DNA from 4 places in the Terribacillus sp. AE2B 122 genome. Region 1 is predicted to be linked to each of the others. Evidence: riboswitches for the same ligand, from Rfam matches in the RefSeq annotation. Region 1 holds a riboswitch; each other region holds the start of a gene.

What was found. A riboswitch is a leader RNA that binds a small molecule or an ion and turns the genes downstream of it on or off. The one in region 1 is predicted to bind thiamine pyrophosphate.
Region 2: it holds a riboswitch for thiamine pyrophosphate, as region 1 does, so the genes downstream of both, AE2B122_RS17495 (YkoF family thiamine/hydroxymethylpyrimidine-binding protein) here and AE2B122_RS17295 (thiamine phosphate synthase) in region 1, are expected to answer to the same signal.
Region 3: it holds a riboswitch for thiamine pyrophosphate, as region 1 does, so the genes downstream of both, tenA (thiaminase II) here and AE2B122_RS17295 (thiamine phosphate synthase) in region 1, are expected to answer to the same signal.
Region 4: it holds a riboswitch for thiamine pyrophosphate, as region 1 does, so the genes downstream of both, thiT (energy-coupled thiamine transporter ThiT) here and AE2B122_RS17295 (thiamine phosphate synthase) in region 1, are expected to answer to the same signal.

What each region holds. Positions count from the first base shown of each region.
Region 1 is NZ_LR700950.1:67,297-71,712, reverse strand. Features, by position in the region: gene thiS (sulfur carrier protein ThiS) at 1-58, opposite strand, end outside; gene thiO (glycine oxidase ThiO) at 55-1,173, opposite strand; gene AE2B122_RS17295 (thiamine phosphate synthase) at 1,157-1,774, opposite strand; TPP riboswitch at 1,876-1,987, opposite strand; gene AE2B122_RS17290 (SDR family oxidoreductase) at 2,094-2,876, opposite strand; gene AE2B122_RS17285 (SDR family NAD(P)-dependent oxidoreductase) at 2,903-3,655, opposite strand; gene AE2B122_RS17280 (DinB family protein) at 3,793-4,344, opposite strand; gene AE2B122_RS17275 (NUDIX hydrolase) at 4,341-4,416, opposite strand, start outside.
Region 2 is NZ_LR700951.1:239-4,654, reverse strand. Features, by position in the region: gene AE2B122_RS17510 (energy-coupling factor transporter transmembrane protein EcfT) at 1-480, opposite strand, end outside; gene AE2B122_RS17505 (ABC transporter ATP-binding protein) at 467-2,080, opposite strand; gene AE2B122_RS17500 (ECF transporter S component) at 2,077-2,655, opposite strand; gene AE2B122_RS17495 (YkoF family thiamine/hydroxymethylpyrimidine-binding protein) at 2,652-3,260, opposite strand; TPP riboswitch at 3,340-3,444, opposite strand; gene AE2B122_RS17490 (magnesium transporter CorA family protein) at 3,628-4,416, shown strand, end outside.
Region 3 is NZ_LR700947.1:93,379-97,794, forward strand. Features, by position in the region: gene thiM (hydroxyethylthiazole kinase) at 1-723, opposite strand, end outside; gene thiD (bifunctional hydroxymethylpyrimidine kinase/phosphomethylpyrimidine kinase) at 707-1,543, opposite strand; gene tenA (thiaminase II) at 1,536-2,234, opposite strand; TPP riboswitch at 2,350-2,450, opposite strand; gene splB (spore photoproduct lyase) at 2,511-3,539, opposite strand; gene AE2B122_RS14460 (transcriptional regulator SplA domain-containing protein) at 3,532-3,777, opposite strand; gene AE2B122_RS14465 (methyl-accepting chemotaxis protein) at 3,968-4,416, opposite strand, start outside.
Region 4 is NZ_LR700955.1:5,415-9,830, forward strand. Features, by position in the region: gene AE2B122_RS18810 (sensor histidine kinase) at 1-491, shown strand, start outside; gene AE2B122_RS18815 (DNA-binding response regulator) at 466-1,074, shown strand; gene AE2B122_RS18820 (peptide MFS transporter) at 1,111-2,484, opposite strand; TPP riboswitch at 2,693-2,792, shown strand; gene thiT (energy-coupled thiamine transporter ThiT) at 2,876-3,442, shown strand; gene AE2B122_RS18830 (general stress protein) at 3,479-3,829, opposite strand; gene AE2B122_RS18835 (hypothetical protein) at 4,023-4,379, shown strand.

The DNA.
Region 1 (4,416 bases):
CTATAGTCTTGATATCAGCGGATAATTCCTGCTGCCTGCCATTCAGCTGAATGTTCACATTAACACCTCCTCGCCAGTGTTCAATCTGTCGACACGAAATGCTTCCTTCCATTCTTCCGGAACCTCATTGTTGCCTATCAAATCACAAATCATCTTACCCGTAGCTGGAGCAAGCAGAATTCCATTGCGCTGATGTCCAGCAGCAATATACAAGCCCTTCATTTCCGGATGTTCACCAATTAGCGGCTTGCCATCTGATGTCTGAGGTCTGAGACCTGCCCAGCTTCTGCGAAACGGCATCTTATCCACATTCGGCAGCATCTTCCTCGCTTTCTCCATGACAGTCTGTAATCCGCCAAGTGTGGGTTCGGTACTCCAATCATTCTTGACCTTGGTTGCACCTATGATCAGTTCGTTGTTGTTCCGCGGGACAATATAATGCTGATCATGGAATAAACTGCATGTAAGAGGAGTTTGTGTATTCGTAACAGCAATGCACTCACCCTTCACTGGAAAAATCCGCATTCCTAATCCTGAACGCTGGAGCAGAGCATTACTCCAAACCCCGCTGGCAATCACCACACGATCAGCCTGCCATTCCCCCTTGGAAGTCCGTAACCGATAACGACCGGATTCCTTCACAATCTCATCGACCCGGGTATACGTATTAGTTTGGGCACCTAGCATACGTGCGGCTGTATGGAATCCTCTGCAGGCAATTGCAGGTGTGACATGCACATCTTCTGCCATATGAACAGCACCTGAAACTGATTCTGACAATCCGGGTACTTTCTTTAACGCAGTTGCACGATCCAGCCATGTTACACCTTCCAACGAAGCTAACGGAGACATTATTGTTTCTCCTTCTGTATAAACAAGCTGTAATAAACCACCTGTACGACGTTCCATATCTATCCCTGTCAGGGAGCGAATATCCGCTTCCGCTTGTTCATAAAGCCTTTGGCTAGTACGGGCAAAGGGATAAAGTGAAGCACCGAATTCCTTATACTCAGAATGGGCGCCTAACATACCAGCTGCAGCTTGCGTCGAGCCTGATCCCACTTGGCCCGCTTCCAGCAAATCAACTTGATGGCCCGCCTTTGCTAAATAATAAGCGATTGCGCTGCCGATGATACCTCCTCCAACAATTGCTACTTCACTGAATCTCTTCAAGACGCAGACACTCCTCCCTTAAATTCTTCACGGCATCAAGCGGATCTTTCTCTGAAAAGATACCACTCATAACAGCAACCCCATCTAAATCAAGCGCTTTCAAATAGACTAATCGTTCTACATCGATTCCTCCTATTCCATACAAGGGAGTTCGGATGTTCTGACGAATATATCCTAAATTGGATAAAGGCTGCGGGGATTTCCCTTTCTTACTGGCTGTTGGAAAACAATGCCCGTATAGCGCGTATACAACTCCGGCTGCCTCCGCCTGTACTGCTTCTTCAAGTGAATGAACAGGAGCACCAATCCGCAAATCAGGATACAGCTTTTTCAATTCTTCCAGCGGAAGACCATGACCCGGTATATGCACTTGCCTCAAGCCAAGCAACGAAGCTGTGTCCACTCGGTCATTAAGCCAAAGCTTGTTTGCTGGCAGCCCTTCCGCCAAAAGCTCCTTACAGAGTTGGTACACTTCACCAGCAGACTTTCGTTTCTCCCTGATCTGCACATGATCGACAAAAGGGTGTATCTCAAGCAAGATACGCAGCAAGTCTCCTGCCTCATGTGCATCATCAGTTACTGCCATCAATTTGATTGCCATCACCTCCTGTATACGAACAGGCCGGACATACAAAAAACACCACTCCCTAAAGGAAAGTGGTGTGAAACTTGCGAATAAATACATCCAAAAAAAGCATGTAAACTCGAGTGTCTACACTTTCCTACGCAGGTCCGAACCTGTTCAGGTTATGAGGGTTTAAAGAGTCACTACTCTTAATCTCAGCCCTTATAAAGGGATCCCCTAGTGTGAATCATTATGAACTTACCCACATCGTAACATAAATAGCATTTTATGCAAGATTTTGATTATAGAAAAAAGACCATCTGGTAAATTCCAGATGGTCTTTTCAGCGCTTGACTTAGTATTTATAAGATTGTCCGCCATCAATTGGTATAACAGTAGCATTGATGAAGTTTGCTTGATCGGAAAGAAGGAATGCAACAAGATAACCGACTTCCTCTGGCTTACCAAAACGTTTCATCGGGTTAACGCTGACGAATTCTTTTCCTGCCTCTTCCCAGTTTTCTCCGCCAAGCTGACGAAGGGAACCTTCAACCATTGGTGTCATGATGGCACCTGGTGCAATGGCTTTAATGCTTACACCGAATTGCCCGTATTCGATACCGGAGTTTTTAGTAAGACCTACTACACCATGCTTACTTGCTGCATAGCCGGACTGGTTACCGATTCCGCGGATACCACCTACAGAAGCTGTATTTACTACAGAACCATGACCTTGCTCTTTCATTACTTTCAATACGTGACGCATGCCGTAGAAAACACCATTCAAGTTAATGTTCACAACGCGGTCGAATTCATCCACAGGGTACTCTTCTGTTAGATTCTGTGTTCCTTCCACACCAGCGTTGTTGAAGAAACTATCGATCTTACCAAACTGATCAATTGTTTGTTTTACATACGCCTCAACTTCCGGCTCGTTTGCACAGTTTGCCACAATTGTAAGGACCTCTGCTTCAGGTGCTACTGCAAGAACTTCCTGCTTTGTCTCTTCCATTCCTTTTTCACTCAAGTCAACAAGGGAAAGTTTTGCACCTTCTTTTGCTACTTGCAAAGCTGCTGAGCGGCCTAACCCAGAACCGCCACCTGTAATCAATACTACTTTATCTTCAAAACGTTTCATGGAAATCTCTCCTTTTATAGTCATGTTTAAATTGCAGTAAATCCGCCATCGATTGGTACAACTACACCGTTAATATATGGTGCTTTACCAGTCAATAGGAATGTGACAAGCTCTGCCACTTCCTCCGGCTGGCCAAGACGCTTTTGCGGAATTGGTTCCGTCGCATTCTTGAACGCATCTGGATTCTTTTCCTTATATTCTCGAACCATCGGCGTCTCTGTCGTACCTGGAGCTATTGCATTTACCACAATGCCTTGCTCGGCATACTCAGCAGCCAATGTTTTTGTAATCCCAACCATTGCATGCTTCGTCGCAGAATATGTACCAACTGTCGCTTGGCCAACAACACCCGCTGTGGATGACGTGTTGACGATTCGACCACCGCCATTAGCAAGCATTACTTCCAATACATATTTCAAACCATAAAGGGCGCCATTCAAATTAATTCCTAATACCATATCGATCTGCTCGATTGTATTATCCACAAATTTTACCCCAGGGCCAGAAATACCTGCATTATTATAAAACATATCTATAGTGCCAAATGCCTCGACCGTTTTATCCACATAATGTTTCACTTCTTCAGCTTTGCTGACGTTCGCTTTTACAAAAATAGCTCTTGATCCTTTTTCTTCTACCAAGCGAACTGTTTCTTCACCAGCTGCCTCAGATACGTCAACAACGCTGATTGCAATACCTTCTTCAGCCAGTCGCAATGCTGCAGCTTGTCCAAGTCCGCTGCCCCCTCCAGTGATGACTGCAACTTTCTGCTCACCCATAAGCAAAGCCCCCCTAAGTATGTAGAAATAGGTTTATTTACCTACCCCTATGTAAAAGCTTACACCTACAATGAAAATTCAGTCAAGCGAGTTGCAATGGGACAGAATCATTTATTACACATATAAGATTAATATGTTCAATAATTCAATTTGTAATACTTTCGGCAGAGGCGGAAGTGGTGTTGCTCATGAATTCCTATTAAGTGAATGCTTTGAATCAAGTTGGGGTAATGGGCGAGTGGATCAGGGTAGCGGATGTTTCCGGCAATATTGCTTTCTATACCGGAAACCACCCTTTTGAATTGAAATGTTTCATTATGCAGATCTTGCTTTAACTGTTTAAATTGTATCTTTCTTTCTATATTCTTCGGCGGTAGTAGAATGGAAGGTGCTTTCATCGGTTTTCCATGTTTTTCTCGATATGCCTTATAGATATCTTCTATCTCTGTTTTATAGGGCGTGCGCCTACATGCTTTACTGAATGGCTTACCAACCGGGATATAGAACTTATTCAGCTGTCTGAATCGGTTAAGGAGCAAATACAGATGGTAATATGTTTCACCAATGGACCATTTGTCCGGTTGAGGCCGCATCCATTCTTTATTTCTGTATTCCTGAATATCTTCATCAAACTTTTTTCTTTGCAGATAGATCGTATCAAAATGATCCTGCATATAGCTGCTTTTCATTCCGCCTCCACAAAGATTTTCTCTTTATGAATCAGATGCACTGGTACAGATGGCAAATTGACTAGCTTTTTT
Region 2 (4,416 bases), on a different contig from region 1:
GCGGATCGTTGTTAACTCATCTTTTAATAAAGGCAAAAAGCGATAGCCAGCTAAAATACCGTACGCCAGCTTTGGTGAAACACGGCACTGTTGAATCAGACTTAAAATAAACGCCACTTTATCTGTCGTCAGGACAAATAGCAAGGACAGCGTGCTATAGCTGAATACACGGATAGCCAAGGCTAGTGCATCTTGCACGGTTTCTCTCGGTAGCTCCCAAAGGAGGAACTGCTGCGTGATGGAGGGATTCTCCGGTGTCTTTGCAAACAGCAGTGTTGACACAAGCATGCCGACTGCGAAAAGGGTGAAAGGGAGCAGATATAGAAGATACTTCTTGATTTGCACCTTTCCAAACAGCAATGTAACGGCAATCGTCCAGCCAATGTATAAAAGCAGTGCCAATGGATCAAAGAGGAAAGCAATGACGATCGCAGCTATCGTCACTGTCCCTGCTTTGATGCTAGGATTAATATGATGCATAGAGACTGTTCTCCTGTGTCCGCTTATTATAAGCTTCTTTTGCGGGAAGGGAGAGTCCATAGTCTGACAGATCTTTTCTCTTCCAAATTCCTGCAGGCTGGTCATCTGCTACTATACGCCCTTGATCCACAATCAACACGCGCGAAGCAAAACGATCGACCAGTTCCATATCATGTGTAATCATGACAATGGTGCACCCGCGTTGATGATGTCTCCAGATTAAATCCATCAGTACTTCAGTAGTATGGCTGTCTTGACCGAATGTTGGTTCATCAAGCACGAGCAGTTGAGGCTTTTGAACAAGCATGGTCGATACACTGAGCCGTCGTTTTTGACCTTGGCTCAAGGTGAATGGATGCTTATCGGCTTGTGCAGCTAACTGGATATCCTCCAAGACCCTCTGAATTTCATCCGCGTTTACTGCCTGTCCGAAGGCGATTTCATTCCAAACAGAGTCTGTAAGAAACTGATGCTCAGGATTTTGAAATACATAACCGATTTGCTGGTAGAGTTCATTTGTTTTCCAACGACGTAACTTCTTTCCGAGAACTTCGATATCTCCGGCTGTGGGCTTCAGCAATCCAGTAATTTGCCGGGAAAGAAGCGTCTTTCCGCTGCCGTTTTTCCCTGTAATAGCCAGGAATTCTCCGTGCTTAATAGTAAGAGCAGGGATATCCAGCAAGACCTTTTCTTTATTGCGAAAAACAGCATTCTCCACTTGAATGATTTGCTCTTTCTTCTGCAAAACCTCTGAAGTTTTCGTCTGAAACTGCAAATCAGGAGGGAGAAGGTCAATTGTAAGCGGCCAGGGCTTTGGAAGCTGTGCTTGCTTGGCAAGAAGAGCTGCTTCTGGCAGCCAAATGCCGCGCTGCTGTAGCTCCTCGTCATACATGTTTACTGCCTCACTCAAGTCTCCGTCAAAGAATAATGATCCATCTTGGTCCAGCAGCATCGTCCGGTTAATAATAGGCAGCCAGTAGTCAATGTTGTGCTCAATAATCAGAAGTGTGATCTCCTGCTCTTCTTTTAGGTGACGGATTGTTTCAACAAGGTCCTTGCTCGCAGCCGGATCCAGATTAGCTGTCGGTTCATCTAAAATGAGCAACCGAGGCTCCAGTGCCAGAACTGCTGCAAGTGCCAGCTTCTGTTTCTGCCCGCCGGAAAGGGTATGGATTTGATCTTTTCTCCGATGCTGCAAACCGACAAGGGAGAGGACTCGATCGATTTCTGACTCCATCAAATCCGGAGATATTTTCTTATTTTCTAAGCCGAAGGCAATTTCATCCTCTACTGTCAGCATACAGAATTGCGTTTCTGGATCCTGAAATACAGTTCCAACCTCTAAATTGATTTTTCCGCTTTTGAAATCCTCGATCATGGATCCTGCGAAGCAGATACTACCGCTCATCTTCCCATCCAGTTCTTTTGGATACAACCCGTTTAAACAGTATGTGAGGGTGCTCTTTCCAGACCCGCTTGGTCCCAGCAGGAGTATGCTGTCTCCTTCTTGAACCGTAAAACTCAAATCATCTAAGGTAGGGGTGCTCTCTTCCTCAAATGTGACGGTCAGTTGGTCAACTTCCAGTAGGTGCTGTGTCATCCTGCTTTTCGCTGGCGATATGTTTTACCGAGCGGGAAGCTCGTCAATGTGCCAGTTTTCGCCAGCGCCTCACTGATTGCTTTGCCGATCAAACCACTTATAACAGCTCCACTGATGATTCGTACAACAAGCATAAGCACAACGTAAGAAGGGTCAAGAGCTACAAAACCACCTCGGAAATAACCCCAGATGAAACTTGTAATGGCAGCCCCAATACCAGCACCCATTAATACAAGAACATGATAAGAACGATAGCGTGTCAGGGCAAATGCTGCTTCAGCTCCAAGACCTTGTACGACAGCAGAGAGAATAACGATAGGTCCGACACTGCTGCCAATCAGCACTTCGACAACGCCGGCAATCGTTTCCGAGACAAGAGCAACACCGGGTTTTTGGATGATATAAGCAGCTACGATCGAGACAAGGAACCATACCCCGAAGATTATATCAGTTCCGATCGGTCCGATTAGTCCCATCATGACGACGTTGACTGGCAGGAATAGGAGATAAACAATGCCGAACACGACAGCGAGCGCTGCCATGACGACTATATCTTTCATTCTCCAGTTTTTCATTTGATTCCACCCTTTGCAGATGGACTGTTAGCTGACATTGTCACTGTCATAACTGTATGGGATGAACCTGAGTTTTCAGTTTCAGTAAAGACATGCTCCAAACCTTCAAAAACATCAATACTATTGCCATCAAGGCGAGTGGAATAATGAGACTTGGAAACAGTTATTCCGTGGGAACGCATGTTTTCAATTTGACTGTAGATGGTATCCATATAATTTCCGCCGCCCAAAGGATATAGCGAGAATTTGGAAGCTGTCTCAAGCTTTATATCTTTTACATTCGGAAGGTTCAGCTTTGTTTCGTCCTCGGCCATATAGACATCCCCAGTAGAATCACCGGGACATCCAATGGAATATGTACCATTGAACACAACATGATCACCATCTTTAGCTGCTGCTAAGAAAATAGCAGAGGTGACATCAAATACGTGCGGAATTCTCCCACGCACTAATGTTGTGACATCGTCGGTCTCAATCCAAACTTTTGACGTATCTACGGTTCTCAGCGCCTCTAGAATGATTTCTTTGAATCTGTCTGCCATCGGATAAACCGAAAAACTGCAGCCGGCAATCCGGCTAGTTCCGCAATAATTTTGTATTTCCATAATGATTCCTCCTATTTTTTTGCATATAAAAAGCGACGGCACCATAGGGCGCAGTCGCAGAATATACAAAAAGAATAGGACAATTCTGGCTGCACTTCCCCACGCTGGTATTATCCAGATCGAGTTCAAAGGGTCAGAATCACATGATTCCTCTCAGCCGTTACCAGCTCCCCCAGTGCGTCGCTTATGCAATTGATAGCTCTATAGTAAAAAAGATAGCTGGATTTGTAAAGGGTTTCCTACTGAAAGATTCTGATTTCTTACTTCTCAAGGATTAGAAACGAGTCTTTAATCGGCGAGAGTGCAAAGGATTATCCTGCAAGACTTAAGGGAAATAGTACAAGAATGAAAAGATGGAGGGGATAACATGGAGAAGCACGCTTTTTCGGGTAATGCGTGGGAGTGGCTTCAGCTAGATGAGAAAGTGGATAAAGAAAGAAAAGACGAGTTAAACGCCTACACAATGCACATACCATGGGTACAACATATACATACTTCTGATACGAATAGTTTGCAAATGGAGACGACTAATGAGTACTCTCTCGCTCTTTGGGGCTCGCTCATATATGTACAAGAAGCAGACAAGAAAGAAGAAAAACATCTGTTTCACTTCTTTGTGAGAGAGAATATGTTATTAACAACAGCACTTGATTTTAAACTATTGCCGACAACGTCAAAAAATGAAATTCTAGCTAAAATGCAAAATGCGAACAATGCGATTGAGGGGTTTATGATCCTCATGGGGGAAATAATTTCAGCTTTTCTACATAAAATTGATCAATACGAAGTCAGATTAAAGGATTTACTTTGGCAGGTAAAAGAGAATAATGATACAAAGCTGCTTAATAAAATTGCTGAAAACCGACATGAGATATTAGTATGGAAGAACTTTCTGATACCTTTCATAGAGGTTAAGACAGGCGTTATTGAAGCATTTGGGGAGAAATATACGCAGAATGTACATTTTAAGCGGACAAACTATCGTTTTGAACGCTGTCAGAATCTTGTTCGAGCTTATGAAGAAGAAATCAGAGGCTTGATTGATTTTGAAGATGTTGTATCTTCTTTTAGAGGCAATGAAATTATGAAGACACTTACTGTCATGACTGTGCTTTTTACTCCTGTCATGGCGCTTGGTGCATTATGGGGCATGAAC
Region 3 (4,416 bases), on a different contig from region 1:
AGCGATCTGAAAGCTTCCTGGAGCTTTTGCTGTCTTAGCTGCTTCCTCTGCTGCAATACCATAGAAACAAAGGGCACCGATGCATGCTTCCAGTACATTGTCTGCCGCTCCCGCACATGCTGCCACAACGGCACCAAGCAAGCAGCCAGACCCTGTTATGTTACTGAGCATCTCATGTCCATTAGCAATACTATACGTATGGTTCCCATCCGAAAGGATATCTATTTTCCCTGTTGCAATCACAATCGTATTCAATTCTCTGGCCAGCTGCTGAACAACTCTTGGTGAAATACCATCCTCGGATCCATCTACACCTTTCACTTTGACTGATGTACCGCCAAGAACAGAGATTTCACCTGCGTTTCCGCGAATGACCGTTACATCCACCTCCGCCAAAATGCGGCGGGCCGTTTCTGTCCGATAGGCTGTGGCGCCCACTCCGACAGGATCGAAAATCACTGGTATCCCGAGTCTATTCGCTTCCTTACCGGCTAAAATCATCGCTTCTACATCTGCTGCGGAAAGTGTGCCGATATTCAATAGGAGGGCCTGTGCATGCTGAACCATCTGCGCTGCTTCTTCCTTAGCTGACGCCATCACCGGGGAAGCACCAAGTGCAATCAAACCATTCGCTGTAAAATTAATCACAACATCATTCGTAATGCAGTGAATCAAAGGGTTTGCTTCCCAAACTAGCTTTATCACATCAGTATACTTCATCATGCTGTTCCTCCTGAACTGGCACACCTTGCAGGCGGTATCCCCAGTGATTTGTCGGACCATTTCCTTTTCCGAGCTGAAGCGAATACGAAATCGCATCTGTTACAAAATCCTTACCGATCCTGACTGCTTCTTGCAGAGATCTTCCTTTAGCCAGTTCTGCGGTTATAGCTGCCGAATAAGTGCATCCAGTACCATGAGTATGCTTTGTCTGAATACGTTCGGCAGTGTAGGCCGTGAAGCTGCTTCCATCGTAGAGCCAATCTGCTGCAGATGTTCCTTCCATATGACCGCCTTTTATCAAGACAGCTTTGGCCCCATACTCCCGGACGATTATTTTTCCTGCTGCTTTGATGCTTTTTTCATCTACGATATGAATTCCCGTAAGTTCTTCCGCTTCCGGAATATTCGGTGTAATAAGTGCTGCTAGCGGAACAAGATGCGTCTTCAGTGCATCTCGTGAATCCTCTCCCATAAGTGCATGCCCACTTTTAGCATACATAACAGGATCCATCACATATACACCTTTTGTTTTACTCAAAACAGCAGCGATGCAGCGCATCATCTCTTCTGATGCAATCATTCCTGTTTTTACCGCAGCAGGGGTGATATCTGAGAAGATTGATTCCAGCTGTTGTTCAAGAAATTCGACTGGAACATGATGAACTGCCTGCACTCCTAGCGTGTTTTGGGCAACGAGGGAGGTGACCACACTCATTCCGTATACGTCACGCTCCTGAAAAGTCTTCAGATCCGCCTGAATTCCTGCTCCTCCTGACGGATCAGTTCCGGCTATTGTCAAAGCGCTCTTGATATCAGGCATGAACGGACGCCCCTTTCAATGGGATCATCCAGTCCTGCTGAGTAGCGGCCATCTCCCAGAAACTATGCTCCAGCATACAGCTTTTAAGAAAAGCTTTCCGCGCACGTTCTTTTGCAGCAGATCCCGCTGTCTCGGCCCACTTATCCAGTCGCTTGCTAAGCTCTGCTGTCACATCCGGCATACCATCTTCCCTGCTGCTATAAAACTGAATCCACTCCAAGAACGGATTGGATTCGTCGGGTGCCTTCGTTTCGATAATATGAGCTGCCAGCGCTTGATACGTCCATGGACAAGGGAGAAGCGCTGCCATCAGCTCGCCGATGTCTCCTTGTACAGCACTGTTCATCATATGTGAAATATAATGGTCAGCAGCAGGCGGTGGTGTCATGCGCTGCAAGTCCTCGTATCGCACGCCCGCCACCTTGCAAAAGACATTATGCGGATGAATCTCGCTATGCAGGACAAAATGAATTTGGGACTGATAAAACTCCATCTCTTCACGCGTTTCGCATTTGCTGACTGCCAAGCCGTAGATACGGGCAAATGCGGTCAAATACTCATAGTCAGCTTTCACATAATGGATCAATGCCTCACGCGGCACATAGCCATTCGCAACTCCTTCTACGAAAGGATGTGCATAGATCGCTTCGAAAATCGGGTTTGCTTCTTCTCTCAATTGTGCAGAAAACATGTTTTCTCCTCCTATTGGAGAAAGCCCCGTCGGAAAGGGTGATTGGCGCCGGCCATATAAAAAAGCCGCTCCAGAAGTATGGAGCGACTCGTATAGTCAAGTGTTCAGAAAATACACGAATCCGGCTCCACTTCCCTACGCTGGTGTTAACCAGATCAGGTTCAAAGGGATAAAGATTACTCTTATCTCAGCCAAATGGCACCCCTAGTGGACTTCCTCAAAATTCAATTGTCCCCTTAACTATCACATGCACAGATGTGATTGTCAACCAATGAATCACGTGAAATATTCAATTCTGGATTGCGGGAACATTTTATAGATTGTGCTTCCTATTACATCCTTAATTTCTTCTTGCTCTTCATTCTGGTAGACGTATTTTCCGATACCATAGCGCCCCCATTTATATTTCCGTTTGCTTTCATCCAGCTCAAGCTTCGACATCGGATAATTTTTCTCGATAACGCGCTTTGCTGGCTTCGTGAATCGATGCTGAATCAATTCGAAGGTTAAGTTCTTTTTGGCATGTTCAGGCAAAGCTGCTTCAAGATGTTCGAGCATTTCCGGATAGCCCGTCTGCCAGCCGTCATGCAGATAAATCGGAGCGACGATGAATCCAAGTGGATACCCGGCCTCGGCTACCTTCACCGCAGCTTCGATGCGATCTTTCAATCTGGAGGTGCCTGGCTCGAAGTATTTGATCACATAATCATCATTAATGCTGAAGCGGAATCGCGTCCGTCCCTGATGGTCTGCGTCCAACAAATGATCCACATGAGCGAATTTCGTTACAAAGCGCAGTTGTCCGTGCTTGGAGCGGCCGAAATATTCAATCGCATGTTTCAACGTGTGCGTCAGATGATCAATACCAACGATATCTGATGTACAGGAAGCCTCAAACCGTGTTTCTTCTGGCGCTCTTTCCTGCATGTACTGCTCAGCTGCATCAAATATTTCATCTGTATTTACATACGTGCGGATATAAGGTTTGGATCCCATCGTCGTTTGCAGGTAACAATAATGACAATGCCCCATGCAGCCTGTCGCAAATGGAATAGCATATTCTGCTGAAGGTTTGGATGTATCGAATTTCAGAGTTTTACGCACACCTACAACTAACGTTGATTTGGCGGTACGGTACTTCTGGAAATCATTATCGCCCGGTAGATTACGTACCTGGTTGTGGGAAGTTGTTTCACGTATTTCTACTCCCATGTCCTGGAACTTGTTCTTCAGCTTCACTCCAAGCGGGTATTCCAATGCTCGAGGCTCTATATACACAAGCTGCGGCACAAACGGCTTAACCATAATAACCACCATCGGCTAAGCCAAAAGCGGACACATATGCTTCTTCCGCCTCTCCGAGATCCTGATAAACCGCCACCTCATCATTGAGCGGATAATAGGTTTCATACACAAACAAGGCCAGTTCACCTGGCTTTTCCGGGTTATGGACGACCGCCGCTTCCTGTATATTGGCTACTCCCTGTGCATGGGGATTGCGGATAATTACATAGACGATTTCTCCTGCTTGAAAAGCATCCATTTCATTGCCTCCTTTGTACATACTGCGACTAGTATGCACGGCTTGGATGAAAACAATGTAAAAAAATGAACCCTTTTCCAGGAAGTATACGTCTACTTCTTAGAGGAGGGTTCAAATGTGAAATGGATGATATACGTTTTTCTGTTATTAATCTTATCCTTTATCGGTTACTATCTGCTAGTCAATTAACTTACACCCTAAAGCGAGCAATTGCGGTTTGGAGCTCCTCTGCCATAAATGCAAGTGAACTGGATGATGCAGCTATTTCCTGCATGGCTGCGAGCTGCTGCTCTGTCGCAGCTGACACACTTTCCGTTGAAGCTGCTCCTTCTTCTGCTACCTCGTTCACATCACCAAGTGACATATTGACTGAATCCGTGCCTTTAATCATACCTTCCAGCGCGACTCTCACCTCACGGAATTCATCAACCAAACCAGCTACTGCAGTTTCAATCTGATGGAAAGAACCGCCAGCTTGATCTACAACTCGTGTACCAGCCTGTACTTCATTCGTTGCATGCTCCATCAAATCAATGGTTTTCGTCGTATCCTGTTGGATAAAGCCTACCAAGTCAGCAATTTGACCTGCCGCTCCCTTTGTTTCTTCAGCTAATTTACGTACCTCATCGGCAACTACTG
Region 4 (4,416 bases), on a different contig from region 1:
AATTAGATGATATCCAGCAGTTATCTCGATCCCTGCTTCAAGAAATGCGGGAAATCGTGAGCGATTTGCGTTTTGTATCTTTGCAGGAGGAAGTGGAAGCAGCGCAGCTTAGATTAAAAGAAGCTGGTATTGCTCCTGAATTAGAACAGCAAATTCCTTCGATAGAAGACAGTTCAAAGGAAACAATGATTGCCTATATACTCAAAGAAGCTGTCACAAATGTCATTCGTCATAGTAACGCTACCGTTTGTAAAATCCGAGTTATACAATCTAATAACTATCTGCATTTACAGGTGGAGGACAATGGCGGCTATGATAATATGCTGTCACAAGACGGAAACGGCTTAGATGGAATTAGAAAAAGAGTCAGTCTAATGAAGGGGGAAGCCCATTTTCATAAGCGGATAAATGGCGGCTTGCACTTGATAGTAAAAGTTCCTATGCAAACCGAAGGAGGAAATAGTAATGATTCGTTTGCTGTTGGCGGATGATCAGAATATGCTTCGAGGTGCCATGGCGACAATGCTCGATCTTGAAGAAGATTTCGTTGTCATCAAACAAGCTGCCAATGGTGAGGAAGTATTGCAAGCACTTCAAACGCAAACTTTCGATTTACTAATCCTCGATATTGAAATGCCTAAATATGATGGCTTGGAAGTGGTCAAGCAAATGCGGCAAAACAGCCGTAAAGAGAAGGTGCTGCTGCTTACCACCTTTTCTACGGCTGCTTATGTTAAAGAAGCTATGAAAATGAAGGTTGAGGGTTATTTGCTGAAGGATACGCCAAGTGAGCAACTGGCTCATGCAGTGAGGGATATTGTATATCACGGACGCACGGTAATTAGTCCAGAGATAACGTATCAATTTGTACAAGGCGTTGATAACCCGCTAAGTGAACGAGAAATGAAAATCCTTTCTCTTGCGGAAAAAGGCTTCTCAACAAAACAAATAGCAGCTGAACTATTTTTGTCACCAGGCACCATCCGGAACTATTTTTCGGAACTTCTGGATAAGCTGGGAGCACAGAACCGTTCACAAGCAGTCTACATAGCGAAAGAGAAGGAATACATATAAAAAACACAGCTCCCGTAAGGAACTGTGCTTTTAGGTTTAGTCTCGTGCATCCAGCATGGATTGCAGTTTCTTGGAAACAGCTAGAAGGATTAGACCTACTACGATAGCGACTGCACCGATTATACTGAAAATCTCTACATAACCGAGTGATTCTGTCAATGCAGCAAGCTGTCCAGCGATAAGGCTGGCAATACCAGTTGCGGCCATCCAGACACCCATCAATAGAGAAGCAATTTTCACTGGTGCTACTCGGCTTACCATCGATAGACCAACAGGTGATAAACATAGTTCACCTAATGTGTGGAACAGGTAGGTGAAGACGATGAATAGAATATTAGCTCTATGAACAATATCCCCTTCGTCACTGCCTGTATATAGTACTGCTGGAACTAAGATCATAAATCCTAATCCTAATAGAATCATACCCATGGACATTTTTGTCGTTGTCCGAAAATCTCCACGTTTTGATTTACTCAATTTCAGCCAAATAGCAGATATGATTGGTGCAAGGATGACAATGAACAGTGGGTTCACTGATTGGAACCAGGAAACTGGTATAGTGTAACCGCCAATGTTTCGATCAATAAAATCTCTCGTATATAGTGTTAGGGAAGTACTTGCTTGTTCGAAGCCAGCCCAGAAGAAAATGATGAATACAGCTAAAATTAATACTGCACCTGTACGTTTCTTGTCAGCAGCAGTCATTTTGGCTGGAACGCCATCAGCAGAAATATTAGATCGCGCAGGTTTTGTTCCGATATCACCTAAATATTTCTTACCCAAAGTGCTGAAGATCAATTGGCCGATGACCATACCAATGGAAGATGCCAAGAAGGCCCATTTGAAGCCAAAGTGTTCGATACCGGCAGCATCAGTCGTATGGAAAAGATCCTCTGCAAGAAATCCTGCAATTAGAGGAGAGAAGAATGCACCGATGTTGATGCCCATGTAGAAGATGGTGAATGCAGCATCTTTACGTTTATCCATCGGGTGATACAACTCACCAACATGTGTTGAGATATTCGGTTTGAAGAACCCGTTACCAAGTATGAGGAACAACATACCGATGTATAATCCCCACTGATTGTTGAATAGGAATATTGTGAAATCTCCGATCGCCATCGTTACGCCACCAATAGTGATAGCAGTACGCAGGCCGATATACTTGTCAGTCAAGTAACCACCGATAATTGGTGTGAAGTAGATAATTCCTGTGTACAAACCATAAATTATTGCGGCTTGTTGCGTATTCATTCCTAATCCACCGCTAATAGCTGCAGCAGTTAAGTAAAGCATCAGTACAGCACGCATGCCATAGTAGCTATATCTTTCCCACATTTCTGTGAAGAAGAGAAGATACAATCCCTTTGGATGCTTCTTCCCTTGTGGGATTGTAGCTGGTGTATCCATTTTGAATCCTCCCTTTTTTAGAACATTGTCCATTATACGTCATAGTTTTTCTCGAATTCAAACAATTTCGTTAGATGAAGTAAAAGTAATAAAATTGCTAAAATTAGCACTTGGGTAATATTTCATCTAAAGGAAATATTAATATTTCTTGCTAGCGCTATCAATTTTCTATATAATGGATAGACAACAGAAAACAAAACGGTACAAATAAGCCTGCAGGGGGAGCCATTTCGGCTGAGATGGACATATGTCCAGACCCTTCGAACCTGTGAGTTAGCACTCGCGTAGGGATGTAGCTTCTTTGATGGGAAACAATGCACTTTGGGCCATCGGAAGAGATCCCTCTGCAGCATTGTTTTTTTGTTGCATTCTTTATTAGGGGAGAAAAAATATGCAATCAAGAAGCAAGGTTTTATTTTTAGTAGAGGTGGCAATATTTGCCGCACTCGCATTCGTACTGGACTTATTCTCATTCAAAGCATGGGCGCAGGGAGGCAGTATCTCCTTGCAAATGGTTCCGATATTCTTAATGGCATTTCGCTGGGGGTGGAAAGGCGGACTTACAACAGGGTTAGTTGTAGGATTGCTGCAGTTAGTCACCGGCCCTTATATAATACATGTTGTCCAAGGTTTTTTAGATTATCCTTTGGCCTTCACTTTAGTTGGACTGGCAGCTGTAACAGCTGGTCCAGCGCGTAAAGCGGCAAAAGAAAATAACCGAACTAAGCTTATTGGATTCTTAATCATCGGAACATTGATTGGCAGTATCGGGCGGTTCGCTGCGCATTTTGTAGGAGGAATGGTCTTTTTCGGATCTGCAGCTGCTCCTGGACAAACGGTTTGGGCATACTCGCTTATATATAATGGCTCCTACTTGCTGCCAAGCTTTATAGCCAGCATTATTGTTATTCTGATTTTGGTTTTGGCTCAACCGAAACTTATCTTACCAAAGAAATAAAAAAAGGCACTGTCTCATTGGACAGTGCCTTTCCATTTAGATTAGCAAGCCTTCGACGTTGTCTGTTTCTGTGACAATCAAGAAGATTTTCCCTTCATCGAGATCCTCTTCAAAATCCTCAGCTTCTTCCTGAGAAAAACCGATTTCCTTCAATTTCGCACGTAGTTCATCACCTTGTTTACTGAACATGCTGCCTACAGCACTTTTAGCTCCCATCTCGGATAATCCAATCGTATTGGCATCCACTTTACTGGATACACGTTTCGTTCTGTCATCATCATGTGACAATACATAGATGTTATCTTTGTTTACGCCTTTTGTGCTTAAAAGTTGAATGTCTTCTTGCAGCTTTTCATCGTTTGTGTACTCTTTTAAATATGGTTTCATGTTGAATTCTCCTTTTTAAGCTAATTTGATGTACTAAATATCTACCCGCTGGCTAGAAAATAAAACCAACAATAATAGTTACAAAAATTCAATATAGTATGACTATTTATCTGAAAATCGGCATACAGACGCTGTGTGTTGTGATAAACTGAATGTAAATTGAGGTTTCCAGTCCGGGTGAGGAGGAAACAATATGGCAGATATTATTGATATGGATCAAGTTAAAACTAAGAAATGTTTATGTCAGGTCGCCAAAATGAAAGGCATCGAATACGAAATCTATCTTACTGTCGTTAAATATATAGATAAACATACGGAGAATGTACTTCCTGAATATGCTTTCAAAACGACAGCTTCTGATTTGTCTGAAATATATAATGGTAATCGCGAGCTATTTTTGAGAAGTTATTATGAATTGCTGCGTTATTGGGATATCCCGCTGGTTGATGCAGAGAATCCTGCTAATATGGAATTTGAACGCTTTCCGAAAATAGGAGATCTATGTTACTTTATTGACCGCAAAATTCAAACGGGCAAATATACGAGTTGAAAGGACAGCTGAATGGATCAGCTGTCCTTTTTAGATT